One region of the Blautia sp. MSK18_10 genome, then DNA from elsewhere that is predicted to be linked to it. Evidence: predicted binding sites of a transcription regulator. Region 1 holds the regulator's gene; each other region holds the start of a gene.

Region 1 (7,865 bases):
GTGATGCAGAGGAATTTCCACTCCTGCCTCTTCTACGCGTCTTGAAAAATCCAGATACCGCTCCAATTGTACCATAGCCGGACTTCTGTCATACTCATCTGCTCTTGCAAAATGAGTAAACATACCCTCAATCTCAAGATTTGGAAGTTCTGAAATTTTTTTAATTTCCTCTACATTTTCCTGTGTATCCGCAAAACCGATCCTGGTCATTCCTGTGTCCAGAGCAATATGAATATGTACAGTTTTTTTCTGCAGAACCGCTTCGTCTGAAAGTTTCCTTGCCTCCTCATATTCGCACACTGCAGGACGGATCTCATAACGGACAAGTTCCGGAAAATATTCATCAAAAACAATTCCAAGGATCAGGATTGGTTTTGTAATCCCGGCTTCTCGCAGATGAATCGCTTCTTCCGCAGTTGCAGCCGCAAATCCCCAGATATAATCATAATCCTCAATGAGATGTGCAACCGGCACCGCGCCATGTCCATAAGCGTCAGCCTTTATGACTGCGATCATCTTTGTCTCTTCTGCAATATTTTTTCTCATTTCCCGGAAATTATGTTCTACTGCATCCAGTGAAATGACTGCTTTTACTCTGCTATCTTTCTTCATAATAATTTTCCTCTGTTATTTTTTCATGTTAATATCTGCAAATTGTTTCACAGATTTACTGCCTCAAAATGAATATTCTATCTTAGTATTTCCGGCAGAAAACAGATGATATCTCCTGCGGTCATCCCTCGCTGCCCTACTGTTTCAGCAGCCAGATCACCTGCCAGCCCATGCACATATACACCAAGTGCAGCCAGCATAACAGGAGAAAATTTCTTTTCTGCTGCCAGATACATACACTGTATACCGGCAAGCACACCGCTTAACACATCTCCACTTCCCGCTGTAGCCATTCCTGCATTACCCGAAATGTTCAAATACATATCTCCAAAAGCATCTGCCACCACAGTACAGGCATCCTTCAGAACGCAAACCGCTCCAGACTCCTTTGCATAATCAGCTGCGGTCTGTGCCAGACAATCCTGGATCTTACCGATTTCTTTTCCGCACAGACGACTCATCTCACCAATATGAGGTGTCAGGATCACATGTTCCCCGATAAAACACTTCCAGTTGTCATGGACTGACAGAAGATTCAGGCCATCTGCATCCAGAATTACTGTTTTTTTACACTCAGCTGCCTTCGCCAGGAACCACTGAGCTCTTTCCCTGCTCTGCGCTCCGGTTCCAAGACCCGGTCCTATCACAAGCACATCACACCAGTCAAGCATTGCCTGGTTTTTTTTCTCATCAAAATCACAGGTGATCATGGCTTCCGGCAACAGTGTCTGCAACGGAATCCTGTTGGCCTCCACGGTCTGAATTCTCACCATTCCCGCAGAGCTTTTCAGAGCAGCTGCTGCACTCAGATATGCAGCTCCGCACATTCCTTCGCTGCCAGCTATAAGAAGAACCTTACCGAAGGTTCCTTTATTTCCATAGGGAACTCTCTCCGGAAGCATTTTCAAATCTTCACGTTCCAGATGATGCATACAGATTTTCTTTCCGGGTATGGAATAGATTCCGATATCCGTAACAACGATCTCACCGCCATACATGCGTCCGGGATAAAAACACAGCCCTCTTTTGCGAAAAGCAAAGGTAACCGTAAGATCTGCCCGGAATGCAATCCCCTTCTCAAATCCGGTATCTGAGTCAATCCCGGATGGAATATCCACAGCTACTTTATACGCAGATGCCCGGTTCATTGTACTGATAAGCTCTGCATATTTTCCCTCTACAGGTCTGCTCAGTCCAACCCCAAAGATGGCATCTACTATAGTAGTATATTCATCCAGATCCAGGTTATGCACCCGGGGCACCTGATAATATTCTGCTGTTTTAAGCTGTCCGGCAGTTTCAGCAGTCATTTTCTCTTCCTTACCCGCAATATAATACCAGGTTCTGACTCCTCTCAACTGAAGCAGTCTGGCAATCGCCAATCCGTCTCCGCCATTGTTGCCGGTTCCGCAGACCACAAGGATTTTCTCTTTTTCTTTATTCTTTAATCTCTGTACAATCTCCTCAACCGTCTTTAATGCCGCCCTCTCCATAAGTACCGGAGACGATATCCCGGCTTTCTGAATCGTATTATGATCCAGTTCTTTCATCTCAACAGCAGTTACAATCTCTCTCATCTGTTCACCTCCTGTTTACAATAACACATTTACATACAAGAGAAAAGCTGTGATCAGATGACCACAGCCTTGTGTTTCACAGTTATCCCTTACATACCTTCATGTTCCTTTCTGTACTCACTCAGGTTATAGGACAAAGTCATAAGACTCTCTGAAAGATGTACGTTCTCTACCATTACATCCTCCGGGGCATCCAGATCAATATGTGCAAAATTCCAGATTGCCTTAATTCCATTATCAATTAAAATCTTTGCCATCTCTTTGGCTTTGTTTTTAGGAAGAGTCAGGATCGCAATCTCAACCTCATTCTCCTTCAGAAACAAAGGAAGATCGCTCAACATCTGAATCTCAATTCCACGAACTGCAATCCCCTCAAGTACAGGATTGACGTCAAAAATACCAACCAGCTTAAATCCGCGCTTTTCAAAATCCACATAATTGGCCAATGCCTGTCCCAGATTACCGGCACCCAGAATAATCATCGGATGTACAGTATCCAGCCCAAGGATCTTACCGATTTCTGTATACAAATAGCGTACATTATAGCCGTAACCCTGCTGACCAAAACCACCGAAATTATTTAAGTCCTGACGAATCTGGGAAGCCGTCACATGCATCTTCTTGCTAAGATCATTTGAAGATATACGCTCTACATTCTCCTCCATCAATTCACCGAGGTAGCGGTAGTACCGCGGCAAACGCTTGATTACCGCTTTCGAAATTTCCTTAGCTTCCACAAATTTTCCCTCCTTAGCTTATCTATGTCAATTATACCCAGATGTTATTTTATTGTCAAATTAAATTTGTACTTTTTGACCAAATATTTCTGTATTTTTTTATCAATTTCATTCTGAAAAATTCCCCGGAATATCATATTTTCTTCCATGCATCCATCCGATGCTTTCTTTTCCCTGGACAAAATCTCTTAAAATGCTTTCAAAAACAGGCATTTTCGATTATAATAGTACGCGGACAAATTACAAACGGAGGAATTCCTATGATTTTATCATGTCAGAATATCTGTAAATCCTTTGGCGAAAAAATCATTCTCAAGGATGCCAGTTTCCATATAGAAGACCGCGAAAAGGCAGCTCTCATCGGCAATAACGGTGCAGGCAAGACGACTCTGCTGCGAATCATTATGCATGAGCTCTCCCCGGATTCAGGAAACGTGGTACTTGCCAAAGATAAAAATATCGGCTACCTTGCCCAGTATCAGGACATTCATGGCCATCATACCATTTACGAAGAACTGATTTCCACCAAACAGCACATTATTGATATGGAGAACCGTCTGCGCTCTCTGGAACAGGAAATGAAAACCACCACCGGAGATGCTCTGGACAGCCTGATGAATACTTACACAAGACTGAGTCACCAGTTTGAACTGGAAAATGGTTACGCTTACAAAAGTGAGATCATGGGTGTATTAAAAGGTCTTGGTTTCACAGAAGAAGATTTCGAACGCCAGATAGAAACTCTTTCAGGCGGCCAGAAAACCCGCGTAGCTCTGGGTAAACTGCTTCTTGCCAGCCCTGACATTCTTCTTCTGGATGAGCCTACCAACCATCTGGATATGGAGAGTATTTCCTGGCTGGAAACCTATCTTCTGAATTACCCGGGTGCTGTATTTATCGTATCCCACGACCGTTACTTTCTTGACAAAGTCGTAACAAAAGTTGTGGAAATCGAAGCAGGAAATATGCGTATGTACAGTGGCAACTATTCTGCCTATGCCCTGAAAAAAGCCCAGCTGCGTGACGCCCAGTACAAAGCCTACCTGAACCAGCAGCGGGATATCAAACATCAGGAAGCAGTCATTGCCAAGCTGAAATCCTTTAACCGCGAGAAATCTATCAAACGTGCGGAAAGCCGCGAAAAAATGCTGGATAAAGTCCAGCGCATTGATAAACCACAGGAGATTCAGAATCAGATGCGCATTTCCCTGGAACCAAGATTTGTCAGCGGAAATGATGTCCTTACTGTGGAAAGTCTTTCCAAATCTTTTCCCGGACAGACACTTTTCAGTGACATCTCCTTTGAGATCAAACGTGGAGAACGTGTAGCCCTGATTGGCAATAACGGCACAGGCAAAACCACCATGTTAAAGATCATCAATGGGCTGATCGATGCAGACAGCGGCAGATTTACTCTTGGTTCCAAGGTACAGATTGGCTACTATGACCAGGAACACCATGTTCTTCATATGGAGAAAACTATTTTTGAGGAAATCTCAGATGCTTATCCCACACTTACGGAAACAGAAATTCGAAATATGCTGGCAGCATTCCTTTTCACAGGGGATGATGTATTCAAACTGATCTCCGCTCTGTCCGGCGGAGAAAGAGGTCGTGTTTCCCTCGCCAAGCTGATGCTGTCCGAAGCAAACTTTCTGATCCTCGATGAGCCCACCAACCATCTGGATATCGCTTCAAAAGAGATTCTTGAAGAGGCATTGAACAGTTACACAGGAACAGTATTCTATGTTTCCCACGACCGTTACTTCATCAACCAGACAGCTACCCGGATCCTGGATCTGACCAATCAGGCAATTGTAAATTATATCGGAGATTACGACTATTATCTGGAGAAAAAAGAAGAGCTGACGGAAAAATATGCTCCGGCTGCCGCTCAGGCTGTGACAGAAGCAAAGCAGGCTTCTGATAACAAGCTTTCCTGGCAGCAGCATAAAGAAGAACAGGCCCGTCAGCGAAAACGAGAGAATGAACTAAAAAAAGTAGAAGCCCGCATTGAAGAACTTGAGACCAGAGATAAAGAGATCGACGAAACCATGATTCTCCCGGATATCTGCACAAATGTGGCAGAATGTGCGAAACTCAGCAAAGAGAAAGCCGCCATTACCGAAGAATTAGAAGGATTATATGAAAAATGGGAAGAACTTGCATAATGCAGGTTCTTCCCATTTTCGCAGTTTATAACTTTTTACAGGTTTCTCCGCTGCAGTGTGATCCTGCCCGGAGAACTTTATAATGTTATAGAAACATTACCGGATAATTTCTGACATTATAAAATTTCATCCAGTCTCTCTCTGATGGCAAGGATGAAATCTTTGCTGTTCAGTACTGTCACATCCTCAAGAGAAGTGATCAGCGCAAGGTCTTTTGTCATCTTACCGCTTTCAATCGTCTCCAGAGTCGCCTTCTCCAGTTTATCAGCAAATTCCATCAATTCTTTATTGCCGTCCAGCTCACCTCTTTTTCTCAGAGCTCCGGTCCATGCAAAAATAGTTGCTACAGAGTTAGTAGATGTCTCCTCACCTTTCAGATAGCGATAATAATGTCTCTGTACAGTTCCATGAGCAGCTTCATATTCGTAATATCCCTGTGGAGATACCAGTACAGATGTCATCATAGCCAGAGAACCAAATGCTGAAGAAACCATATCGCTCATAACATCTCCATCATAGTTCTTGCAGGCCCAGATAAATCCGCCTTCAGCCTTCATGACACGAGCTACGATATCATCGATCAGGCTGTAGAAATATTCAATGCCTGCTGCCTCGAATTTCTCCTTAAACTCATCTTCATAAATAGTTGCAAAGATTTCCTTAAAACGTCCGTCATAAATCTTGGAGATCGTATCCTTGCCGCCAAGCCACAGGTTCTGTTTTGTATCCAGTGCATAATTAAAACAGCATCTTGCAAAACTTGTGATAGAATCATCCAGATTGTGCATACCCTGAAGCACACCCGGTCCCTCATAATGATGGATCAGCTCTTTTCTCTGCTGTCCGTCTGCACCTTCAAATACCAGATAAGCATCTCCGGGGCCGTCAATATACATCTCTGTGTTCTTATACACATCACCATAGGCATGACGTGCGATGGTGATCGGTTTCTTCCAGTTCTTAACACATGGTTCAATACCCTTCACTACGATTGGGGCACGAAAAACAGTTCCGTCGAGAATTGCACGAATCGTTCCGTTAGGACTCTTGTACATTTTCTTTAAGGTATACTCTTCCATTCTTGCCTTATTAGGAGTGATAGTGGCACATTTCACTGCAACGCCGTACTTCTTTGTAGCCTCTGCTGCATCAACAGTTACCTGATCATCCGTTTCATTTCTGTATTCCAGACCAAGGTCATAATACTCAGTGTTCAAATCAATATACGGAAGAAGAAGTTCATCTTTGATTATTTTCCAGAGAATTCTGGTCATCTCATCTCCATCCATCTCCACAAGTGGTGTCTGCATCTGAATTTTTTTCATATTAATCCTCCTCTTTGGCTCTCATCCAGTTAACTATCATGATAGCCGAAAACAGACCGTTCGTCAATGCTTTTATACACTAAAGCAATAATTTTGTGAAATAAAAGATTACTGATCACAGTTCCATAAAGCGTTCCAGATCCAGTTCTCCCCATCCCTGCTGATTCTTTGGCAATCCCATATCCCTGGCACTTTCTTTCAATTTCATCTTGATCTGAACATTAGTCAGCTCCGGTTTCTTCTCAAGCATCAATGCTGCTGCCCCTGCAACCAGAGGTGTAGACATAGAAGTACCACTCTTCACTCCATATCCGTTATCTGCCCCCGGTGCACAGGCAAGAACATGATTCCCGGGTGCAACCAGATCCGGTTTACAAACACACTCAAATGTAGGTCCCCTGCCGGATATGGCAGTCCGTCCTGTAAGCAGATCGCTGGAGCCTACTGTGATAATCTTCCGGCTGCTTCCCGGTGCTGTCACACTTCCTGCCTTCGGTCCCTGATTTCCTGCCGCAGCCACTACCACCAGACCTGCATCCCAAAGTTGTTCCACACCCGCGATCAGAACTCTGTGATCTTCTGCTCTCCTGCAGGTTGTTCCCACCGAGATATTCACTACACGTATCCCATAATATCTCTTATTCTCCAGGATCCAGCGAAAAGCCTGTAAAACATCTTCTTTCCTGCCATTTCCCGTTCTGTCGAGCACCTTCAGAACTATCAGGCTACACCCGGGGGCAATTCCTCTGATCCGTCCTTCCGAAGCCCTTCCGTCACCGCCAATGATCCCACATACATGGGTTCCATGAGAATTATCATCATAAGGTCTGATACGATGTCCGATGAAATCTTGAAACGCAAGTATTCTCCCTGTAAAATCTATATGAGGAAAAATCCCGGTATCCAGAACACACACACCCACGTGCTTTCCTGTATATCCGGAATCATCTGAATTCTTCATAAAAAATCCTCCGAATCATCTGGATAATGAAATCTTACCGCAACTATTCATCAGGTCGCTGCAAAGACAATGAACATTTGCGTCTTACTTTAAATTATTCGGAAGATTATATTTTTGTGTCCGACAGTTTCTCCTGTCATATCTCCGTTTTTCTGTAAATAAAATGTATAAAGCTTCCATGATATGCAGATACTTCTGATATGCAAAACAACAGGCATATACAGAATCTGTTACAGAAATCCCGAAAAATATCCTTATAGCAATTTCATAAAATAACTGTAACCATCTGCATAATATTAAGGAGACAAATTATGACTGCATTATTATTGATACTGGTATTTTTACTCTTTCAGACCTTCGTCCTGCTCTGCTGTGTAGCTGCCGGAAATGACGCTGCCTCCCAGGAAATCTCCGATCAGGAACAAATGGAATTTATCCGGGAATGGAAAAAAATACATTGCAGCAGCCCTCAAAAATAAAGG
Region 2 (7,865 bases), on a different contig from region 1:
AAGAAAGCATCTTTTGGTGACTTTACGGTTTTTAAAGTGTCAAGACAGACTTCTGCGTCCTGGCTCCATGCTCTGAAGTTTACCTGATCACTGACTTTGACAGGTAAATATAAATCCTGATCTGCGGCAATTTTCTGGAATAATGCCTGCAGATTTTCTGCTGCTATCTTATACATACATTATCCCCTTTCTGCCACAATACTCGGCTCAACATCTTCAAATGTAAAGTTTGTAAGAGGTCCTTTGGAGGTTGTGTCCTCTCCTGCCTGATATTCTCCGTAGAAAGCATCAATATCTTTGATAAATTTACGGTTAAACAGGTGAAGTGGGATTCCCTGAGGACATACTCTGCTGCATTCACCGCAGTCTGTACATCTTCCTGCTACATGGAATGCACGGATAATGTGGAACATCTTTTCTTCAAAGGAGTCCACATTTGCTTTCTGCGCACTGTCAAACTTATTGCTGTCGAATACACATTTACGGCAGCTGCATGCAGGACAGACATTACGGCAGGCATTGCAGCGGATACATTTGCTTAACTGGCTCTGGAAGAATGCAAATTTTTCTTCCGGGCTCATTGCTTCGATCTTCTCTACTTCTGCAAAGCGGTCTGCATCTTTTGTGTCTTTGGACTCACCGATAAGTTCATCATAAATCTTATGTTCTTTTCCTTTACATACGTGACATCTTTCAAGCATTGCATCTTTGTATGCACAGGTCTTCTCACCATAGATTGTCTGAATAGTCAGTGTTTCTGCCTCATCTGTGATCTCTGCACCGGAAATGCTTTCGATACCTTTGATTCCCTGTTTGCGGATTCTCTCGATATCCAGTTTTCCTTTACATCCAACACCAATGATATAAGCTTTCTCACGGTCTACACGATGCTCTTTGATCAGCTGATTAAAGCTGTATGTATCACATGGTTTTAAACAAACCAGTGTCTTGCCTTCCAGTTTGGAAGCTTCGATCATATATTTGCTTAAGTTTGCACCGCAGAATCCGTTATATACAAAATCTTTCAGAGATTCTTCTGTTTCAAAGTAAGCCGGTTCCGGATTGTAAGGCAGATCTCCGGCTTTCCATCCCAGAACTCTTGCAACTGTACCGTCAGCAAGCAGTTCTTTTGCACGATTTATCAGCTCCTGCATCTTAAATCCTCCAATCTTACGTTCTTACCGAGTGAATGGATCTTCTCTACAAACTCATTCATAGTCTGGGAGAATTTCACACCTTCAGCAGCGGAAACCCATTCTACTCGTGTTCTTCCGTCTTCCACACCGATGTAGTCGAGCATGGAGAAAAGAAGTGTCATACGTCTTCTTGCATAGTAGTTACCTGTGCTGTAATGACAGTCTCCAGGATGACATCCACACATGATCACACCGTCAGCACCTTTCTCAAAAGCACGGAGGATGAACATTGGATTGACACGGCAGGAACATGGAACACGGATGATCTTTACGTCAGCCGGGTAAGAAAGACGGCTGCTTCCTGCAAGGTCTGCACCTGCGTAACTACACCAGTTACAGCAGAATGCTACAATCTTAGGTCTGAATTCTTCGTTTGTTTCTATCGACATATTGCATCTACCTCCGCGATAATCTGTCTGTTGGAAAAGCCCTGCAGATCCATAGCACCAGACGGGCAGGCTACTGTACAAGCGCCGCATCCCTGGCAAAGTGCTGTATTTACAACGGCTACTCTTCTTGTTTCACGGATACCGTGGTCATTTACCTGTTTATCCTCATAGGAAATTGCTCCATATGGGCAGACATTTGCACATGTAGAACATCCGTTACATAACAGTTCATCGGATTTTGCTGTACATGGGTTGGTTGTCAGTTTATCTTTGGCAAGAAGGCCGATTGCCTTAACTGCTGCTGCGCCAGCCTGTGCAACTGTCTCCGGAATATCTTTCGGTCCCTGGCATACACCGGAAAGGAAGATACCTGCTGTAGGAGATTCTACAGGACGGAGTTTTGCATGGGCTTCTGTGAGGAAGTTGTTTGTATCAATACTTGCTGTAAGCATAGTAGCGATCTTACGAACATCCGGGTTCGGTTCAATGGCTGTTGCAAGAACGACCATATCTGCTTTCTTAAGGATTTGTTTGTTGTCGATCAGGTCAGATCCCTGTACAAGAAGGCTTCCGTCCGGCTGTGGAATAACTTTTCCTACCTGGCCTTTGATGTAGTTTACGCCGTACTGTTCTACGGCTCTTCTGTAGAACTCATCGAAGTTCTTACCAGGTGTACGCACATCAATATAGAAGACTGTTACATTTGTATCCGGATATTTATCACGGATCAGCATTGCATGTTTTGCTGTGTACATACAGCAGATCTTGGAACAGTATGGCTTTCCTCTGTCATCAGAACATCTGCTTCCCACACACTGGATAAATACCAGCTCTTTCGGAGCCTTTCCGTCGGAAAGACGCTCTAAGTGTCCTTTTGTAGGACCTGCTGCGTTCATGATACGTTCCAGTTCCAGGGATGTGATAACATCCTTACTCTGGCTGTACGCATATTCATCATATTTGTCAAGTTTGATGGTATCAAAACCTGTAGCAACTACGATTGCACCGTATTTCTGTGTTACGATCTCATCCTGCTGATCGTAATCAATGGCTCCTGCCTGACATACTTTGGAGCAGACACCACATTTTCCTGTTTTAAATTTCAGACAGTTCTCACGGTCGATAACCGGAACATTCGGGATTGCCTGTGCAAATGGAGTGTAAATAGCAGTTCTGTTATTTAATCCTCTGTTAAATTCGTTCGGAATCTTCTTGGACGGACATTTTTCCTGGCAGACACCGCAGCCTGTACATTTGTCCATATTTACACTTCTTGCTTTCTTTCTGATATCAACGGTGAAATCACCTACGAAACCGCTGACATGTTCTACTTCACTGTATGTATAGATATTGATCTTCTCATGTGCTGCTGCCTCTACCATCTTAGGTGTGAGGATACATGCAGAACAGTCAAGTGTCGGGAATGTTTTATCAAGCTGTGACATTCTTCCACCGATACTTGGAGTCTTCTCTACGATATCTACTTCATATCCTGCATCTGCGATATCCAGGGCTGTCTGGATTCCGGCAATACCGCCGCCGATGATCAGGGCTCTCTTTGTAACACGGCTCTCTCCTGGCTGAAGAGGTGTGTTTAAGTTTACTTTTGCGATTGCTGCCCTGGCAAGGATCACGGCCTTCTTTGTAGCCTCTTCCATATCCTTGTGGATCCAGGAACAATGCTCACGGATATTTGCAATCTCCACCATGTATGGATTCAGGCCAGCTCTTTCAGCTGCTTTTCTGAATGTTGCCTCATGCATACGTGGAGAGCATGAACAGACAACAACGCCTGTCAGGTTTTTCTCTTTAATGGCTTCCTGAATTTTAGCCTGGCCTGCTTCTGAGCACATGTACTGGTAGTCTTCTGCATGAACGACACCCGGCTCTTTGGCAGCTAATTCAACAACTTTTTTTACATCTACCGTAGCGGCGATATTACTTCCGCAATGACAGACAAATACACCAATTCTCTGCACGCTGGCTTACCTCCTGTATCTTCTGAATGCACTTACCAGAAGCTGCTGTGGCAGTTCCGGATCAAGAAGCTGTGGTATCTCATCTGCTTTCAGATAATCGCCGCCTTTTTCACGGACAACTAACTGTCTTGCTGCATCGATGATCTTTCCCGGTTTTACATCTCTTGGACAACGCTCTACACAGGCGAAGCAGGAAAGGCATTTCCAGAGAGACTTTGAATTGACAAGTGCTTCGATATCTTCATTTACAACATAGGATACAAACTGATGTGGCTTGATATCCATTTCATTGAAGGATGGACAGGTAGCAGAACATTTTCCACATTTCATACATTTCAGCGGATTTGTTCCTGAGATTTCTTTAATTTTCTCTGCTGCTGAATGTTCGTTTCTCATTTCGCTACCTCCTCTTTTACTCCGAGGGCTTCTGCAAGGAGCTCTGTGAAATAATATACAGGCAGTTCGCTGGAAGCGTTTTTATTTAAATTATATTTACACAATGGACAGGCTGTGATCAGCATATCTGCGCCAAAGCCTTGGGCACTGTCTTCGATTTTCTGACACATGTTCTGGGACATTTCTTTTTCTTTGAGAGAAATGTAACCGCCGCAGCATTCATTTCTGTATGGATAGATCACCGGTTCTGCACCAAGTGCACGGATGAAATCTTCCATGATTGTCGGATTCTCCGGATCATCAAAAGCCATGATCTTGCCCGGACGTAATAAGAGACATCCGTAATAGGCTCCGATCTTCTTTCCTGTAAGCGGGTTTACTACTTTCTCTTTCAGCTTGTCAAAGCCAACTCTGTCGCGAAGTACTTCCAGATAATGGAGCACTGTTGTCTCGCCTTCATAAGGCTCATCAAGCTGCATGTAATTATTTGCTCTGGTGCGGATATCCTCCACATTTTTCATATCATCATTGACACGTTTGATCACGTGATGACAGGCAGAGCAGATTGTTACCAGATCCTGGCCCTTTTCTTTGGCCTGATTAAGAGCACGTACAGAAGAAAGCTTCGTAGCAATCTCGTCAGTTCCCAGAGGATAAACACCTCCGCAGCACTGCCAATCTTCGATCTCTTCCAGTTCAAACCCAAGTGCTCTGGCGCTGGCTCTGGCATATTCGTCCAGATCTTTCGCCTTGTTTCTCAGGGTACAACCCGGATAATAACTGTACTTCATACTTAACATTATCCTTTCTTAGTTGTTCAGATAAATTCATGTTGCTCAAATAATGATATCAGGGTCCAAAAGCAATTTGCCCCGATATATAGCGCCCGTAAATAACAGTCGCTAGTCCTTGTCTTTTTTTTAACAATATATGGACAAAAATATAAATCAAGTCTAATACAATTACTTTTTATATCTTTGTTGAGACATAGAAAATAAAAGAGTTCGCACACCCTTCCTCCGCAATTAAAGGAGTGTATCAGCTCGATTTCCGAAAAATATTATATCATATTGACAACATTTTAACAAGAGGTTTTTGATATTTTTTTATTTCGTTCCTGATTTTATTCATAAGAGTCAAAATTCCTCTGCCTCCGCTGCAATATGGAATTTTGACTGATGAATAAAAAAAGGAGTAAACAATAATTTTTACTCAGAGGAGCAACGCGTTCTCTGCTCCCCTGAATTCAAAATCTTATCGCCACAGGCGATTTTAACCAGTCACGTTTTATTTATTAATTAAGATCAATCTGAGCAATAATTTCTTTCAGTGTATCTGCGCTCTTCTTGAGCTGTTCGATTTCAGCTTTATTCATTCTCATCGGTACTTTACCCTGTACACCATTTGGACCTACCAGTGTCAGTGTGCTTAAGCATACATCTTCGATTCCGTATTCTCCATGCATCATAGTGGATACTGTAGAAATAGATTCGGAAGAAGATACCAGTAAGCTACAGAGCTTGCATACAGATGAAGATACGGCATAGAAAGTTGCACCTTTCTTGGAGATAATTTCACCGCCGGATTTCTGTACGTACTGAAGCATTGCTTCTTTGTCAATCGGCTCAATATCTTTTCCGAGTTTCTTCTCCAGTTCATAATATTCATCCACACTTACACCGGAAATATAAGCTCCGGACCATGGAATAAAGGATGTATCGCCATGTTCACCAAATACATAAGCATGGATGTTACTCTGTGCAATCTGGAAGTGCTCGGATAATCCGCAACGCAGACGTGCAGAGTCAAGGATGGTACCGGAACCAAGGATCTGGTTCTCCGGAAGTCCGGAAATCTTTGTAAATACATAAGTCATGATATCAACCGGATTACTTACGATCAGGTAAAGAGCGTTTGGTGCAGCCTTTACAATCTCCGGTGTGATGGACTTAAGGATATTTACGTTTGTCTGTGTAAGTTCAAGTCTTGTCTGTCCTGGTTTACGTGCGATACCGGATGTGATGATAACGATGTCAGAGTCTTTGGCATCTTCATAATCTCCGGCAATGATGGAAATAGGATCTCTGAAGCAGGTTCCCTGGATGATATCCAGAACTTCGCCTTCTGCTTTCTGTTTATTGATATCGATCAGAACGATTTCAGATGCAATATCCTGACTTGATAAAGTGTACGCGATGGTGGCACCGACACTGCCGGCTCCAATGATAGTAATTTTACTGCTCATAATCTTAATACTCCTTTTCTCCTAACAAAATTGACGTCTTAATGATAACACATTGTCAAAAAATTGACAAGAGTTTTTGTACAGAAATCCGAACAATTTTTAAATTCCAATTTTTGTTTTGGACCATGAAATTGTTTGTAAGTTTGATATAATTTTCACAAATCTAAAACTTTATTTTATATAACACAAAGAAACAAATCTATGAATACTTAAATGCATTTACAGATTTGTTCCTCTGGGTTTGTTTATAAATTTTATGATGTCAGGGTCAAAAAGTATTTTGCCCCTGACTTGATATGGTTAATTTACAGGAGTTACTTTAAGTGTTCCAGTCGAATTATTCGCCCATCCACTATGTAAGTTTACATAAAAATAATATACTGTATTCGCCTTTAATGTACAGGTACCTCCATTTTGCACATGATTTATATGTTCAAGTTTTCCTTTTTTCTCCTGTTCAATGCTGATTCCCTGACTGCCAAGATTATAATCAGGGAAAGATACGGAAACGCGGTATTTTGTACTCTTACCTGTTTTAAAGCATGCATACATGCCACTGTTGGTTACAGAAAACTTTTTACTGCCACTTCCATTGATTGTCGGTAAACCGGATAGTTTCTTTACTTTGACATTTTTTACAACTGCTTCTGCTTTTGAATTGTCATATTTTAAATGTACGTCATAGGTTCCTGGCTCTGGACTGGATTTCTTACCGTTGTAAATAATATATCTGCTGAGCCATTGACCATATCTATTTCTCTGGTCTGTACGAATTGTCTCTGTTTTTCCATCACTATATGTGATTTTTATTTTTCCTTTTCCTCTCCAACGTTCTGCGACGTTATATTGATTTTTATTATCTGTTCCGTATTGATCCTGATAAAAATCTATAGGAGTATAAAAAGCAACAGATTTATCAATTTTTACCTGTTTGATTGAAACAACATCAGCCAGAATTTCTGCCTGAAAGACAACTTTTGAAGCGGATTTCCCCATCCCCATTCCAAAATAATAGGTTTTCCCTTTTTCAAGCTTATAGGCACCATAGCCACCTGTGGAAATGCCTTCAAGCATTTTGAATTTAGAATTATATGCATCATAGACACTATTTGTATAAGTTCCATATTGGGATGTAATTGTCATCTTTAACACATATTTTCCTGTTTTGTTTGGAACAAATTTTACATAATTCTTTTCTGTTGCATTCTTTACAGTCGCTGTATATACATTTCCTGTTTTTTTCATGGAAGGATATTTCGCAGAAGTACCTGGCTTTCCCGCACTGTCTGTGAGTATATCTTCCTGGTCATCATTAAATTCCGGAATCGAGTCTTCGTCATCTGCGCTTTCTTCATCTGTAAATTCCGGCATATCTGATTTCTGTGAATCTTCCGATTCTTCTGCATCCATAGTCTCATTTACCTCTTCAGATGCAGTATCCACATCTGCTGTATTTTCTGATGCATTCTCACTGTCCACAACATTCCCGGAAAATTCAGATACATTCTCCGTTCCACTTGTAAAATCTGCAGCGCAGACAGGGCTTCCCACTGTCGCTGACATTGTTACTGCTAACAACATTGTTAAAACTTTTCTCTTCATGTTTTATCCTCCGTTTGCTGTAAATTTATTTCCATGTATGCAAGATTACCTCTGCATA
Region 3 (7,865 bases), on a different contig from region 1:
TTATTGGTATCATCTATCGGCATATCCTTCATTTCACCGGGATAGCTTGTCTCAGTCACACCATATTCAAAACAGTAGTCCTGTAATTTACAGTCACCGTTTGCCTCACAGGAGAAGCAATGTACACGATGATCAGAAAGAAGGAGGTCAAGGGTATCTTTACGATATGCAACTACCTTCTCTGACATTGTCTGTACTTCATCACCCTCTGAGCAGCGAAGTGTACATGCCGTATCAAATTTGGTTCTTCCATTGTTTGTTACTTCTACCACGCACAAACGACAGGAACCATCCGGCAATACATCTTCCAGATAGCAGAGTGTAGGAATCTCCACTCCGATCTGTCTGGCAGCCTGCAGAATGGTCGTACCTTTTTCCACTTCTACAGGAATTCCATCTATTGTCAAATGAATCATCTTTTCACCCTCCTTAATTCACAGAAATTGCGCCGAATACACAATTTTCCAGACATGTTCCGCACTTAATACACTTGGAGGTATCAATGCTGTGAGGCTCTTTCTTATTGCCTGTGATCGCACCAACCGGACAGTTTCTCGCACACTTGGTACATCCTTTACATTTCTCAGGATCGATCACATAAGAACGCATTGCCTTACATACATGAGCCGCGCACTTTTTATCAACAATATGCTCTACATATTCATCTCTGAAGTTTCTTAATGTGGAAAGTACAGGAAGCGGTGCACTCTTTCCAAGTCCGCAGAGTGAACGGTCCTTGATAAAGTTTCCAAGATGCTCCAGTTTATCCAGATCCTCTACTTCACCCTTTCCGTCTACGATCCTCTCAAGGATTTCAAGCATACGCTTGGTGCCGATACGGCAGGGACCACATTTACCGCAGGATTCTCTCTGGGTGAAGCCCATAAAGAAACGTGCAACCTCTACCATACAGGTATGTTCATCCATAACTACCAGACCACCGGAACCAACGATCGCACCATATTTCTTAACAGAGTCGAAATCAAGAGGTATATCCAAATGTTCTTCTGTCAGACATCCACCGGATGGTCCACCGATCTGAACAGCCTTAAACGCAGCACCGGATTTCAGTCCTCCGCCGATATCAAAAATGATTTCTCTTAAGGTTGTTCCCATCGGGACCTCGATCAGACCTGTATTCTCAATAGAACCTGTCAGTGAGAAGGTTTTTGTTCCAGGTGATCCCTCTGTACCGATACTTCTGTACCAATCTGCACCTTTGAGAATGATCTCCGGAATATTTGCATAAGTTTCTACGTTATTCAGAACAGTAGGTTTTGCCCATAATCCCTGCTCAACCGTACGTGGCGGTTTTACACGAGGCATACCTCTGCTTCCTTCGATAGATGCAGTCAGGGCAGAACCCTCACCACATACGAAAGCACCTGCACCACGGTTGATATGCATATGGAAGGAGAATCCTGTTCCAAGGATGTCATCACCTAACAGTCCCACTTCTTCCAGAACTGCGATAGCGTGTTTCAGTCGTGCTACAGACTGAGGATACTCCGCACGTACATAAATATAACCATGCTGTGCTCTTACTGCGTAAGCTGCAAGCATCATACCCTCGATCAGACGGTAAGGATCACCTTCCATTACAGAACCATCCATAAATGCTCCCGGGTCACCCTCATCACCGTTACAAACCACATAATGAACAGGATCAGCCTGGCGTGCTACCTGAATCCATTTCTTACCTGCCGGGAAGCCGCCGCCACCACGTCCGCGGATACCGGATTTATCAACCTGATCAATAACCAGATCCGGATCCATCTCAAACATTGCTTTCTCCAGAGCCTGGAAACCGCCGCTTGCTATGTACTCATTCAGAGATTCTGCATCAAACTTACCACAGTTCTTCAAAACAATACGGGTCTGTTTCGCGATAAACGGAATATCTTCCGGTCCGCGGCTTACTTTACCGCCTTTCTGATAAAGCAGTCTCTCGATAGTCTCATTACCCTGAACACTCTTCTCAAAAATCTCCTGGCAGTCTTCGATCTGAACCTTCGTATACTGGATCACATCGTCGCCTTTCTGGATACGAACAAGTGGTCCAAGCTCACAGACACCCTGACATCCTGTTTTCTTTACACCTACATGTGCATCTTTGTCATGAGGTCCAAACTCAATGGTAACTCCCGGAGCATCTTTGGCAATCTCCATGAATTTCTCATAGATTTTCTGAGAACCGGTGGCCACACATCCGGTACCTGAACAGACAAGAATACGACAGTCATAAGAATTAAGTTCTTTCACAGCTTCTTCTCTGATCTGCTCCAATACTTCCTTATTCTGGATCATCCCTGTTCGCCCCCTCTCAGTTTATCAATCAGCTCATCTGCCTTCTCCGGAGTCATTCTCGGATATACCTCTTCATTGACCATCATAGTCGGTGCAAGTCCGCAGGCACCAAGACAGGAAACTGTTTCCACAGTAAACATCATATCGTCTGTCGTCTTCTTTGTCTTTGACAGCCCCAGTTTCTTATAAAGTTCCTCCAGAACCGGTATTGATTTTCTTACATGACAGGCTGTTCCGTCACAGACCTTGATCACATATTTACCTTTCGCATCAAATGAGAAATTCTCATAAAATGTGGCAACACTGAACGCTTTCGCTTCTGTCACACCGATCTGCTCCGCAACATATGTAAGCAATTCTTCCGGGAGATATCTGTACACCCCCTGAATATCCTGCATGATCGGAATCAGTGATGCCGGCTTTTTACCATAGAAAGCAATAATCTCATCCGCTTTCTGATAAAATGACTGATCTAGCATTTCGCACCCTCCTTATACCTGTTTTTTCTCTTTTTATTGCACTCTTTACATATTGTAACGTTAATTATATGCCTTTTTCGTCATTTTCACAAGCGCATTTATAGAAATTTTCTAATTTTTTATTATTTTCCTCTATAGATGTTTGTTTTGTTTGTCTAATTTTTATCAGCTTTGTTCAATACTAAACCATCTCAGATGTAAACCAAACTAAACTGAATCAAACTGAATAATTGTTACTGTTTACGCACCACTATCCCGAGACATACAAGCCAAAATTCCATTGCAGCAGACAATTTGGAATGAATTTTGGCTACGTTACTGAGAACGGAGTAAACAGTAATGTACGTGGTGTGTGTACAATGTCAGGAATATTATGATTGTGCTATAATTCTGCCTGTGCTACACTGTCCATATGATATCAGTGACAAAAGATAAGTGTTCCGTTCTCACTGAAAATATCCGGATAAAGGAGGAGGTAAGTATGTTTTCTTTGAAAGAAAAAGAAGTGAATACAGGACGTCAGAGGGAACTTGATCTGGTAAAGGGTTTCCTGTTGATCATGATAGTATTTATACATTCATTTCAGACAATAGGTGGTGTCGCAGCAGCCGAATCAAATGTACATAAGATTCTGTTTGCGCTCTTCATGCCGACAGGTGCCTGCCTGTATCTGTTTACCATGGGATTCGGAAGTGCTTTCACACGCCATTCCCAGCCCAAAGATATGGTTAAAAACGGCATAAAGCTGTTATCCTATCAGGGATTAAGCAATTTATGCTATGCAGCTGTAATGACAATCAGTTTTAATATAAGAAATTCCATTACAGTTGAAGCTGCAGGCAGCAGAGAATTATATGACGCAAATCTTTATTCCATGCTTACATTCGTAAATATATTCTTTATAGCCGGTATGTGCTATCTGGTGCTTGCGGTCTACAGGAAATTAAATGTAAGCTTAAGGGGATATGTCATAAGTGCTGTAATAGTCGGAATCATATCACCATTTACAAAGTTGCTGGTTTCTGATGATCCGGCAATTAACTGGATCCTGGATATGACTTTCGGTGGAAAAGGTGAAACCAGCTTCTGCTTCTTCCCATATTTGAGTTATGTATTTCTTGGATATGTTTTTGGAAAAGTGCTCAGAAGAATCCCTGAAGATGAAAAAGGAAACTTTTATAAAGAAAGCGGGATCATATGTGGGATTACTGCGGCGGTATGGTTTATATGCTGCATTGTACTACATCCGGGCATTGAGGGATTCTTTAATTATATGATCGAACAATACAGAATCCCGGGGCTTGCAAAGGTACTCGGAAGTTTCTGCAGTATCATATTTGTGTTTGCAGCTGCATTTCGTATCATGCCAATGATGGAAAAATGGAAATTCGGATATAATAAACTGTGTTATTACTCAAAACAGATTTCAAAGATGTATGCCGTACATATCGGAGTTTACTGGACACTTGCCGGTTTTGCTGCTTTTTACGAATTTGGGGTAAAAGAATGCCTGATATTGTCAGTGGCAGCACTGATCGTGACTGATCTTCTTGTACATGGATACATCATAATTACAGATAAAATAAAAAACAGAAAATAGCAGAATGCTTTTTATCTGCACAAAAAAACAGACCGCATTTTATGATCTTTGTTTCATAAAATGCGATCTGTCTGTTTCACACGTTCTTTTTATTGAGCCTGGAAATAATATCCGACACCCCATTTGGTGTGTACATATTTCGGTTCACTTGGATTGGTTTCAATTTTCTCACGGAGACGGCGGATATGTACATCCACAGTACGTACATCACCCGGATACTCATATCCCCATACAATGTTCAGCAGGTTCTCACGACTGTATACTTTATTTGGATTAAATACCAGAAGCTCCAGTACATCAAATTCCTTTGCTGTCAGATTAATCTCTTTACCTGCAATAAATACACGTCTGCCTTCACAGTCCATACGAAGATCGCCCACCTGAATGCTCTTTGCCTTTTCTTTCTCCTCGTGGTCGCTTCCCGCACGGCGCATGATCGCTTTGATACGTGCCTTAACTTCCAGGATATTGAACGGTTTGGTGATATAATCATCCGCACCATATTCAAGACCAAGGATCTTATCCATATCCTCGCCCTTAGCTGTCAGCATCACGATCGGCACATTGGAAAATTCGCGGATCTGCTGGCATACTTCCAGCCCGTCCATCTTCGGCAGCATCAGATCCAGAAGGATAATATCATATTTTTTATCTTTTGCTTTCTCTACTGCCTCTTCTCCATCATAAGCGCAGTCTACCTCCATACCATCCTGTTCCAGACTAAAACGGATTCCTTTTACGATCAGTTTCTCATCATCTACTACCAAAACTTTCCTGCTCATTCGGTTCTCCTTATCCTACTACTATCTCATCTTTTATCTTTGCAAAAGTACCTTCTTTGATACCCTGTACATTCATAATATCCTCTATCGCAGCAAATGGCCCGTTCTCTTCTCTGTAGGCAATGATCGCCTGCGCACGTGTTGCACCGATCCCCGTCAGCGTAGTAAGCTGAGCTTCATCTGCTGTATTTATGTTGATCCTGTTATCCTGCTGAACCTGAGCGGTCATCCCTGTATTCTGTCCTGTCCCGGCACTTCCATTCATCTGTCCATCTGATGCTCCGGCCATCTCTGCAGGATCCAGCCCCTGCCGCTCCATCTCTTCCTGTGTGAGAATATAAAGCTGCTGTCCATCTGTCAGAACTCCAGCACGGTTTACACAGGTTAGAGCTGCCTCGGGAAGATATCCTCCCGCCGCCTCAATCGCCTGAAACACCCGGCTCCCGGCTGCCAGCTGAAAAACTCCCGGATTCGCAACTGCTCCGCAGACATCAACATAGATCATCTCTGGCTGTGTTTCCCCGGCTGAATTTATCTCCGTCCCATTACCTGCATCTGAACCATCTGATTCTGCCTGTTTTTTCCGGGACTCTGCAGAACTGCCATCATCATTCTGTCGGTCATCTGTATCTTTCTTCGACTTCTGTCCTGATGTTTTCTCTTCTGATGACTCCGCATCCACCTCTGCCTTTGCTTCCTGCAATCCATCTATCAGAAACTGTGCCTCTGTGCTCTTACATCCTGTCAGTCCTGTAAGAAACAAAGTTCCACATAATATCAGTGTCACAGTATAACAACACCTGTTTTTTATTTTTGTCATAAGGGTCCTCCTCTTATTTCTCAGAGTAAGAGTCCCCCTGTCCATAATGCCACCCTTATTGTAACGAAATCTTAATGATTTTACAATAGTAAACTCTTATTTTTGCCACTTAAATATAACAATTCCGGAAATCGCGATCAGCAATCCTAGGATTTTGCGCCATTCAAAGGGTTCTTTATCTACCCCAAACAATCCAAATAATTCAATTACATAAGCAACTGCCAGCTGCGAAATAACGATCAGCATTGCTGCCTTTGCCGGTCCAAGTGCTCCCATACTCTGGATTACTGTAATTGTAATAAACGCTCCGATCACACCACCAAGGAGTGTATATTTATTGTCCACTTGCCAGAGTGCAGCTACACTTTCCCGTCCTGTGAAAAGCCAGGCCAGAACACAGACTACAAAAGCTGACAGCTGCACCCAGCCGGTTGATACCCAGAGACTGGTCTGCTTTGTCACCTCCGTGTTAAAAACACCCTGAATACTCATCAGTGCCCCTGAAATCAATGCCACTATAAATCCCCACATAAATCTGCCCTCCTGGATAATATGATCATTCTGCTTACTCCGGTAATCATTCTTATGTCGAAAAGAGGCACCGCTGTTTAGCAGTACCTCTTTTATTCTTTATTATTAGTTTATTCATTCCGCGCAAAATCATGCACACAGTATAAATCCTGTTTTTATTTTTCTTTCATATAATCCATACAGTTTCTCACATTCCATGCATATCCATCCTGCTTCGCCTGTATATAGCGGATATTTTCCCATAAGAAAAAGATACATACCAAGATACCCGTCTTCGGAATCAGCCTTTTCTTTATAAATAAGTTTCCCACTCTCTTTCCTGTAGATTCCCATTTTCCCATCTGTTTCCAGCAAAATCCCGGTATGCCAGTCCAGATATCTGCCAACAGCTTTTTTCTCTGTTTCAGTCATGGGGCAATTCTTTATTTCTGGCCTCACTCATCCTTCTGTAAATCTCCGGCTCTGTAAGAAGCCTCCTGCATTCTCTGTAAATATCCTCCATCTTCGTGCCTGCAAGCTTTAAGGTTCCGGCTTCCACACCTTCCGGACGTTCTGTTGTATCTCTCATGACCAGTACAGGTTTTCCCAGTGCAGGAGCTTCTTCCTGGATTCCGCCACTGTCTGTCATGATCAGATAACTGGCTTTCATCAGATTATGGAATTCTACCACATCTAACGGTTCGATCAGATGTATTATCTCACATCCACCGAATTCCTCATCTGCAATTTTTCTGACCTGCGGATTCAAATGTACAGGATAAATAACCTTCACATCTGTAAATTCCTCCACGATCCTGCGTATAGCCCGGAACATATCACGCATGGGTTCTCCCAGATTCTCCCTTTTGTGTGCTGTCACAGCAATCAGTCTGCTGCCTTTTGCCCATTCTATCTCCGGATGATAAAAATCATTTCTCACCGTATAGTGCAAAGCATCAATTCCTGTATTTCCTGTGATAAAAATCTGCGCCATAGCCTTGGCAGGCCATTGCGCAGCGATTTGGTGCAATCCAATTTATAACATTTCACTTCCAGAACAAAAAATTATTTTCTAATAGTAATTTCATCAAAAACACTCATATCCGTGGTACGCACAGTTTTGATTGTAAGTGTCTTTCCCTGTATTGTAATAGCAGAAATCAGAGGTGTTTTTTCTGTTTCTCCATCATAAAAGGCAATATAGCCTTTTTTTCCACTCTCCTTCTCATAAAACTTGCTTCCAGTAGAAGATGTTCCGGACAGATATAGCGTTTCCCCCTGTTTTTTTAGTCCGGACGCATTTCCGGTGGACTTCATTCCTTTCATTAGGTATGTTCTCGCATACAGATGATCATGACCGGACAATA
Region 4 (7,865 bases), on a different contig from region 1:
TTTATCATGATCAGCTATGATGCAGACCAGAGAAACAGTATTTGGAGCAGTTTGGAAATTGGGCTTCTGAAATCATATGTAATATTATATTATAGGAACTGCCATATAGGCAAGTACTGACACGTTTTACAGAGAAATAAATTCCGGTTTACGGTCTTTGAAGATTGTATAGTAACGAAAACCACAGGCTTCCAGTACACTGGCAGCTTTATCAAATGCACAGGCGATTTTATCCGGAGTATGCGCATCTGCTCCGATGGTGATGATCTCTCCGCCGAGTTCTCTATAGCGCCTTATTACGGCAGTACATGGATTGGGTTCTCCAAGACCATAATGATATCCGCCTGTATTAAGTTCGATGCCTTTTCCCATGGAAATCAGTTTCTTCAGAATCTCATCCAAAATATCTTTATACCGTCCGTAAGAATATTCCCGGTTCTTGTTAGGACCATAACGGACAACATAATCAATATGTCCGTAAACGTCAAATCCGTCATATGCGGAAATGTTTTCAAGAATGGATTCAAAATATTCCATATAACATAAAAATTCCTTACGTCCTTCAAAAAATTCCGGGTAATAAGGATCATACCCATGGACAAGATGGGATGAACCGATAACGAAATCAAAAGGTGTCTGAGAGAGAAGTGAGTCAAAATATTCTCTCAGATGCATCTGCAGTCCCAGTTCAATTCCGAAACGTACCTGAATTTTATCCTTATATATATCTGAAAGTTCAGCCAGCTTTTCTTTGTAAGCCGGAATATCCAGAGAAAAATCCAGATTGTCCGGAGTAACAGGGTAATCCGGATCCAGATGTTCCGTAAAAGTAATTCCCTGTAGTCCCGTTTCAACAGCGCGATGGATCATAACTTCCATAGGCGTATCCGAGTCAGCAGAAAAAGAAGAGTGCATATGACAATCCCACAATATTTGTCTGCCCATAATTTCAGTCCTTTCTTCTGTAAAAACAGTACTGTTATATTTGCGTGTGATATATTATAAATGAATACTGTGTCCTCTTAAATGGATATATCTGCACCTGAAATATCACAATTACAGGCCCGGATCAGTGTATTCATAAAGCACTGTATACACAGTATAACATATAATTTACATTTTTTACTTAATTTTTATCTGTTTTTTGGAAAATGGTCTTGAATTTTTGTTTAGAATTATGTACAATACATTACAGGTTGATGATTCTTTAACAAACAAAGGATTACCATAATTAACCACTTAATTCATAGGAGGAATTTTATCATGGCAGTAAAAGTTGCAATTAATGGTTTTGGACGTATTGGACGTCTTGCATTCCGTCAGATGTTTGGAGCAGAAGGATTTGAAATCGTAGCAATCAACGATTTAACATCTCCTAAAATGCTTGCTCACTTATTAAAATATGATTCAACACAGGGAAAATATGCTCTTGCAGATACAGTAACAGCAGGAGAAGATTCCATCACAGTTGACGGAAAAGAAATCAAAATTTACGCAAAAGCTAACGCTGCTGAACTTCCATGGGGAGAAATCGGTGTAGACGTAGTTCTTGAGTGTACAGGATTCTATACATCCAAAGACAAAGCTCAGGCTCATATCGATGCAGGTGCTAAACACGTTATCATTTCCGCTCCGGCTGGAAACGATCTTAAGACAATCGTTTACAATGTAAACCATGAAACTCTTACAAAAGAAGATCACATCATCTCCGCAGCTTCCTGTACAACAAACTGCTTAGCTCCAATGGCTAAAGCATTAAATGATCTTGCTGCAATCAAATCCGGTATCATGTGCACAATCCACGCTTACACAGGCGATCAGATGACACTTGACGGACCACAGAGAAAAGGTGATTTAAGAAGATCTCGTGCAGCTGCAGTTAACATCGTTCCTAACAGCACAGGTGCTGCTAAAGCTATCGGTCTTGTTATTCCGGAACTGAACGGTAAACTTATCGGATCTGCTCAGCGTGTTCCTACCCCAACAGGTTCTACAACAATCTTAACAGCAGTTGTTGAAGGAAACGTAACAAAAGAACAGATCAACGCAGCTATGAAAGCAGCTTCTAATGAATCCTTCGGATACAACGAAGATGAAATCGTATCCAGCGATATCGTTGGTATGAGATTTGGTTCTCTGTTCGATGCTACTCAGACAATGGTTCTTCCACTTGAGAATGGCACAACAGAAGTACAGGTAGTTTCCTGGTATGACAACGAGAACTCCTACACAAGCCAGATGGTTCGTACAATCAAACACTTTGGTAAATTACTGAACGCTTAATTTTCAGTAAGTGTAAAGGAATAGACTCCAACGAAGGGTCCGGTCTGATTTGGACCGGACCCTTTTCGCGTGGTCTGGAATGACAGCAGGAAATCAATAAGTTACTGTTTACAGATATGCAGTAACTGTTAAAGAATATTATTAAGGAGGCACCACAAATGCTGAATAAAAAATCTGTTGATGATATCAATGTAAAAGGCAAAAAAGTTCTTGTAAGATGTGACTTCAATGTTCCTCTTCAGGATGGAAAGATCACAGATGAGAACCGTCTGGTTGCAGCTCTTCCTACAATCAAGAAGCTGATCGCTGACGGCGGAAAGGTTATTCTCTGCTCCCACCTTGGAAAACCGAAGGGAGAGCCGAAACCGGAATTATCTCTTGCACCGGTTGCAAAACGTCTTTCCGAATTATTAGGACAGGAAGTTAAGTTTGCAGCAGATCCTGAAGTAGTAGGACCTAACGCAAAAGCAGCAGTAGCTGAGATGAAAGACGGAGATGTTATCTTACTTGAGAACACACGTTATCGCGCAGAAGAAACAAAGAACGGAGACGAATTCAGCAAAGAACTTGCTTCTCTTTGTGATGTATTTGTTAATGATGCATTTGGTACAGCTCACAGAGCACACTGCTCTAATGTTGGTGTGACCAAATATGTTGATACAGCAGTTGTTGGTTACTTAATGCAGAAGGAAATCGATTTCCTTGGAAATGCAGTGAACAATCCTGAGAGACCGTTTGTTGCTATCCTTGGCGGAGCTAAGGTTTCCAGCAAGATTTCTGTAATCAATAACCTTCTTGATAAAGTAGATACTCTTATCATTGGTGGTGGTATGTCTTACACATTCTCAAAAGCTATGGGTGGACATATCGGAACATCTCTTTGTGAGGATGATTATCTTCAGTATGCATTGGACATGATGAAGAAAGCAGAAGACAAAGGTGTGAAACTTCTTCTTCCGGTAGATAACAGAATCGGTGATAACTTCTCTAATGACTGTAATATCCAGGTTGTTAAACGTGGCGAGATTCCGGACGGATGGGAAGGAATGGATATCGGACCGGAAACAGAGAAGCTTTTTGCTGATGCTGTAAAAGATGCTAAGACAGTTGTATGGAACGGACCGATGGGCTGCTTCGAAATGCCAAACTTCGCTCATGGTACAGAAGCTGTTGCAAAAGCACTTGCTGAAACAGATGCCACAACTATTATCGGTGGTGGTGATTCTGCAGCTGCAGTTAACATCCTTGGTTATGGCGACAAGATGACACACATCTCCACAGGTGGCGGTGCATCTCTTGAATTCCTGGAAGGAAAAGAACTCCCGGGTGTTGCAGCAGCAAACGATAAATAGACATTGAACACTTAATAAGGTCAAGCCGCAGGCGAAGGCCGAATTTAGTGTGAAAGTCCACCTATCTACTTAATGAAAGCGAGCCTTAAGCGAGACTTGAATTTAGTAGATATGGTGATACTATATAATAACATCCCACAGGGATACTAAGGAGATAAATCATCATGGCAAGAAAGAAAATTATCGCTGGTAACTGGAAAATGAACATGACACCAAGCGAAGCCGTTAAATTAGTAGAAACATTAAAACCATTAGTAGTTAACGATGAAGTAGACGTAGTATTCTGCGTACCTGCAATCGATATCATCCCGGTTGTAGAAGCTGCTAAGGGAACAAACATCCAGGTTGGTGCTGAGAACATGTACTTTGAAGAGAAAGGTGCATACACAGGAGAAATCTCCCCTGCAATGCTCGTAGATGCCGGAGTTAAATATGTTGTTCTTGGACATTCCGAAAGAAGAGAATACTTCGGAGAAACAAACGAAGATGTTAACAAGAAAGTTCTCAAAGCTTTCGAACATGGAATTACACCTATCATGTGCTGTGGCGAAACTCTTACTCAGAGAGAACAGGGCGTGACAATGGATTTCATCCGTCAGCAGGTTAAAGTTGGATTCCAGGGTGTTACAGCAGATCAGGCTAAGACAGCAGTTATCGCTTACGAGCCAATCTGGGCAATCGGAACAGGTAAAACAGCTACAACTGAGCAGGCTCAGGAAGTATGCGCAGGTATTCGTGCATGCATCGCTGAAATCTATGATGAAGCAACAGCAGAAGCAATCCGTATCCAGTATGGCGGATCTGTAAATCCTGCAACAGCACCTGACTTATTCGTTCAGAACGATATCGATGGCGGCCTTGTAGGTGGTGCTTCTCTGAAAGCTGATTTCGGAAAGATCGTAAACTACAAATAAGAATAAAAAACTGATTATAAGCAGATAATCTTTGTGTCCAAACGAGAAATAATATAATGCCCCTGAATACAGGAAAATTGGTAATTTTACTGATTGGATTGTATTCAGGGGATTGTTATAGTTGAAGCAGGTAAGTTACCTGCTTTAATTGCTGTTGCGAATATTTGTTTGGCTATGTCAGACACATAGTATCTTATGAAATTAATATGTATAAAGAAAAAGACAGCTTCATTACTGAAACTGTCTTTTTTATCTGGTGTAAAAATCTGCTGTAAGCTGTTTCTTTTGTACTTTGGGTAAATCTCTTTTGCACGAAAGGAATGCCTCGATACTTTTGTATTTTGACTATTTATCAGGTGTATTTAGTTCATGTATTTTATCTTTTGTATTTTGGAGTATTTCTGAGTTTTTATCCTTGGTGATATAAATTTTTTTCTCTTTGGCAATTCGATGATTTTCTCTTTTGTATGTACAAACTATATCATATTTTTCTACATTCGTCTACAAGTTTCAACAGAAATCAGTCAAAAACATTTCGACAGAATCCCTGCTTTTTCGACATTCGGAGAGGAAATTGACAGATAAATAAAGATTGTCTGATTGCGGGAATCCATTTTCGCTGATATAATGTAAAAAATGTGTAATTATAGAAAGCAGGTTAATATTTTATGGAAGAAAAAGTAACAAAATGTAGTGTATCAAAGAAATGCGGAAGCTGCCAGTATCAGGGTGTTCCTTATAAAGAACAGCTTGCCGCCAAGCAGAAAAGGATGAAGAAGCTTCTTGGAAAGTTTGCAAATGTAAAACCAATCATTGGAATGGATGATCCCTTTTATTATAGAAATAAAGTTCATGCAGTATTTGACAGGGATAAAAAAGGTAATATTATCTGTGGAACCTACGAAGCGAAAACACATAAGGTTGTTCCGATAGAAGAGTGCATGATCGAGGATAGGATCAGTCAGGAAATCATCCGTACAATTCGGGATATGCTGAAATCTTTTAGAATCAAAACATATGATGAGGACACAGGATATGGACTTTTGCGCCATGTGCTGGTGAGAAGAGGGTTTTCCACAGATGAGATCATGGTGGTTCTTGTGATTGGTTCCCCGATCTTTCCTTCAAAAAATAATTTTGTGAAAGCTCTGAGAAAGAAATACCCACAGATTACAACAGTTGTGCTTAACGTCAATGATAAGAAGACCAGTATGGTACTGGGTGAGCGTGATATCGTCATTTATGGAAAAGGATATATCCGGGATACGCTCTGCGGATGTACATTCCGCATTTCTCCGCAGTCTTTTTATCAGGTAAATCCTGTACAGACAGAAATTCTGTATAAGACAGCAATTGAATATGCGGGGCTTGGACGAAAAGAAACAGTGATAGATGCATACTGCGGAATAGGAACAATCGGACTTGTAGCTGCAAAGCGGGCAAAGAATGTCATTGGTGTGGAATTAAATCCGGATGCAGTCCGCGATGCCAGAATCAATGCAAAGGAAAATAAGATTACAAATGCACGTTTCTATCAGGGAGATGCAGGAGAATTTATGGAAAATATGGCAGAAAACGGAGAACATGCAGATGTTGTGTTTATGGATCCACCCCGTACAGGCAGTGATAAAAAGTTTATGTCCTCTGTTATCAAACTGAATCCATCAAGAATCGTATATATCTCCTGTGGACCGGAAACACTGGCAAGAGATCTGGAGTATTTGACAAAACATGGCTATGATGTGAGAAAAATACAGCCGGTAGATATGTTCAGTTTTACAGACCATTGTGAAAATATTTGTCTTTTGACGAAAAAATTTGAGAAACAGACGAAAAATCAAAACGAATACAAATACTAAAAGAATATAAATACCAAAAGAAAAGGAAGGTTTCATGGAAATAAGAAAAGCATCAGTGCAAGATCTTGGGCAGATCATGCAAGTTTATGATAAAGCCCGCAAATTTATGAGAGAAAATGGCAATGCAGAACAGTGGGGTGAAGATTACCCCTCAGCAGAACTGATAGAGCATGATATTGATAAAATGTATCTGTGCATGTCAGAAGGGCGGATTGCCTGTGTTTTCTATTATGCGGCGGAAGAAGATGAAGATTATAAAGAAATTAATGGAAAATGGCTGAATGAAGAACCCTATGGAGTAGTTCACAGGGTAGCGTCCACAGGAATAGTAAGAGGAGCCGCATCATTCTGTCTGGACTGGGCCTATGCTCAGACACAGAATCTCCGTATGGATACATACAGCGATAACATCCCCATGCAGAAACTTCTGGAAAAATGCGGATTTCAGTACTGTGGTTCATTTGAACGTCTGGGAATGGATAAATGGATGGCATACCAGAAAATATAATAAACAAGTCCCTATCTGTTTCAACTGTAAGAGACAGATGGGGACTTTAAGGTTATTGATTGCTGTAGTTAGAGGTATCCATCAGAAGAAATCCGGTCTTTTACAGATTCTCAACAATCTGGCGTGCTACATATACACCGCTTGCAGAAGCATGGGACAGGGAATGGGTTACACCGCTTCCGTCTCCAATGATATACAGGCCTTTGTATCTGCTTTCCAGATTTTCATCAATATCAACTTCCATATTATAGAACTTAACCTCCACACCATAGAGGAGGGTGTCGTCATTAGCTGTCCCGGGAGCGATTTTATCCAGAGCATAAATCATTTCAATGATTCCGTCAAGGATACGTTTCGGGAGAACAAGACTCAGATCACCGGGAGTAGCTGCGAGAGTAGGTCGTACCATACCTTCTTCGATACGTGCAACCGTACTCCTTCTTCCGCGCACCAGATCGCCGAAACGCTGTACGATCACTCCGCCGCCCAGCATATTGGAAAGACGGGCAATGCTTTCGCCATATCCATTACTGTCTTTAAATGGCTCGGAGAAATGTTTGGCTACCAACAGTGCGAAGTTTGTATTTTCTGTCTGTTTGGACGGATCTTCATAGCTGTGGCCATTTGCTGTGACAATGCCGTTTGTATTTTCGTTTACAACGATGCCATAAGGATTCATACAGAAAGTCCTCACATTATCTTCGAATTTTTCTGTTCTGTAGACAATCTTACTCTCATACAGTTCGTCTGTCAGGTGGGAGAAGATAACAGCAGGAAGTTCTACACGTACACCCAGGTCTACCCGGTTTGATTTGGTTGGGATATCAAGTTCTTTACAGATCTGTTCCATCCATTTGCTTCCGCTTCTGCCTACGGATACAATGCATTTGCTGCAGTCAGTGGTATCATTCTTTGTGATGATACGGTATCTGTCTTCAAGTACTTCCAG

Evidence for each region. Region 1 encodes Rex, which represses fermentation and respiration genes when NADH is low (regulators of the CRP and FNR family bind a similar motif). Its sites were predicted from a motif close to ATTGTTAANTANTTAACAAT; they were not measured.
Region 2: LI074_RS03355 (L-lactate dehydrogenase) is a predicted target of Rex. The motif match lies at 6,257-6,276, and genes of this name have one in related genera.
Region 3: LI074_RS13770 (complex I 24 kDa subunit family protein) is a predicted target of Rex. The motif match lies at 2,937-2,956, and genes of this name have one in related genera.
Region 4: gap (type I glyceraldehyde-3-phosphate dehydrogenase) is a predicted target of Rex. The motif match lies at 1,196-1,215, and genes of this name have one in related genera.

The regions. Positions count from the first base shown of each region.
Region 1 is NZ_JAJCGT010000009.1:78,137-86,001, forward strand. Features, by position in the region: gene alr (alanine racemase) at 1-612, opposite strand, end outside; gene LI074_RS06135 (bifunctional ADP-dependent NAD(P)H-hydrate dehydratase/NAD(P)H-hydrate epimerase) at 690-2,189, opposite strand; gene LI074_RS06140 (redox-sensing transcriptional repressor Rex) at 2,279-2,926, opposite strand; gene LI074_RS06145 (ABC-F family ATP-binding cassette domain-containing protein) at 3,187-5,097, shown strand; gene LI074_RS06150 (NADP-dependent isocitrate dehydrogenase) at 5,214-6,422, opposite strand; gene LI074_RS06155 (S8 family peptidase) at 6,538-7,383, opposite strand.
Region 2 is NZ_JAJCGT010000004.1:59,263-67,127, reverse strand. Features, by position in the region: gene LI074_RS03385 (4Fe-4S dicluster domain-containing protein) at 1-176, opposite strand, end outside; gene LI074_RS03380 (4Fe-4S dicluster domain-containing protein) at 180-1,154, opposite strand; gene LI074_RS03375 (hydrogenase iron-sulfur subunit) at 1,142-1,585, opposite strand; gene LI074_RS03370 (CoB--CoM heterodisulfide reductase iron-sulfur subunit A family protein) at 1,576-3,564, opposite strand; gene LI074_RS03365 (4Fe-4S dicluster domain-containing protein) at 3,571-3,960, opposite strand; gene LI074_RS03360 (CoB--CoM heterodisulfide reductase iron-sulfur subunit B family protein) at 3,957-4,751, opposite strand; gene LI074_RS03355 (L-lactate dehydrogenase) at 5,255-6,205, opposite strand; gene LI074_RS03350 (hypothetical protein) at 6,506-7,807, opposite strand.
Region 3 is NZ_JAJCGT010000039.1:18,443-26,307, reverse strand. Features, by position in the region: gene fdhF (formate dehydrogenase subunit alpha) at 1-416, opposite strand, end outside; gene LI074_RS13775 (NADH-quinone oxidoreductase subunit NuoF) at 430-2,307, opposite strand; gene LI074_RS13770 (complex I 24 kDa subunit family protein) at 2,304-2,786, opposite strand; gene LI074_RS13765 (heparan-alpha-glucosaminide N-acetyltransferase domain-containing protein) at 3,268-4,386, shown strand; gene LI074_RS13760 (response regulator transcription factor) at 4,476-5,168, opposite strand; gene LI074_RS13755 (ComEA family DNA-binding protein) at 5,179-5,988, opposite strand; gene LI074_RS13750 (DMT family transporter) at 6,085-6,519, opposite strand; gene LI074_RS13745 (hypothetical protein) at 6,649-6,930, opposite strand; partial or broken gene wecB (non-hydrolyzing UDP-N-acetylglucosamine 2-epimerase) at 6,923-7,498, opposite strand; gene LI074_RS13735 (purple acid phosphatase family protein) at 7,564-7,865, opposite strand, start outside.
Region 4 is NZ_JAJCGT010000018.1:305-8,169, forward strand. Features, by position in the region: gene LI074_RS08910 (histidinol-phosphatase HisJ family protein) at 127-945, opposite strand; gene gap (type I glyceraldehyde-3-phosphate dehydrogenase) at 1,264-2,283, shown strand; gene LI074_RS08920 (phosphoglycerate kinase) at 2,442-3,635, shown strand; gene tpiA (triose-phosphate isomerase) at 3,800-4,549, shown strand; gene rlmD (23S rRNA (uracil(1939)-C(5))-methyltransferase RlmD) at 5,218-6,408, shown strand; gene LI074_RS08935 (GNAT family N-acetyltransferase) at 6,443-6,916, shown strand; gene LI074_RS08940 (NAD(P)/FAD-dependent oxidoreductase) at 7,017-7,865, opposite strand, start outside.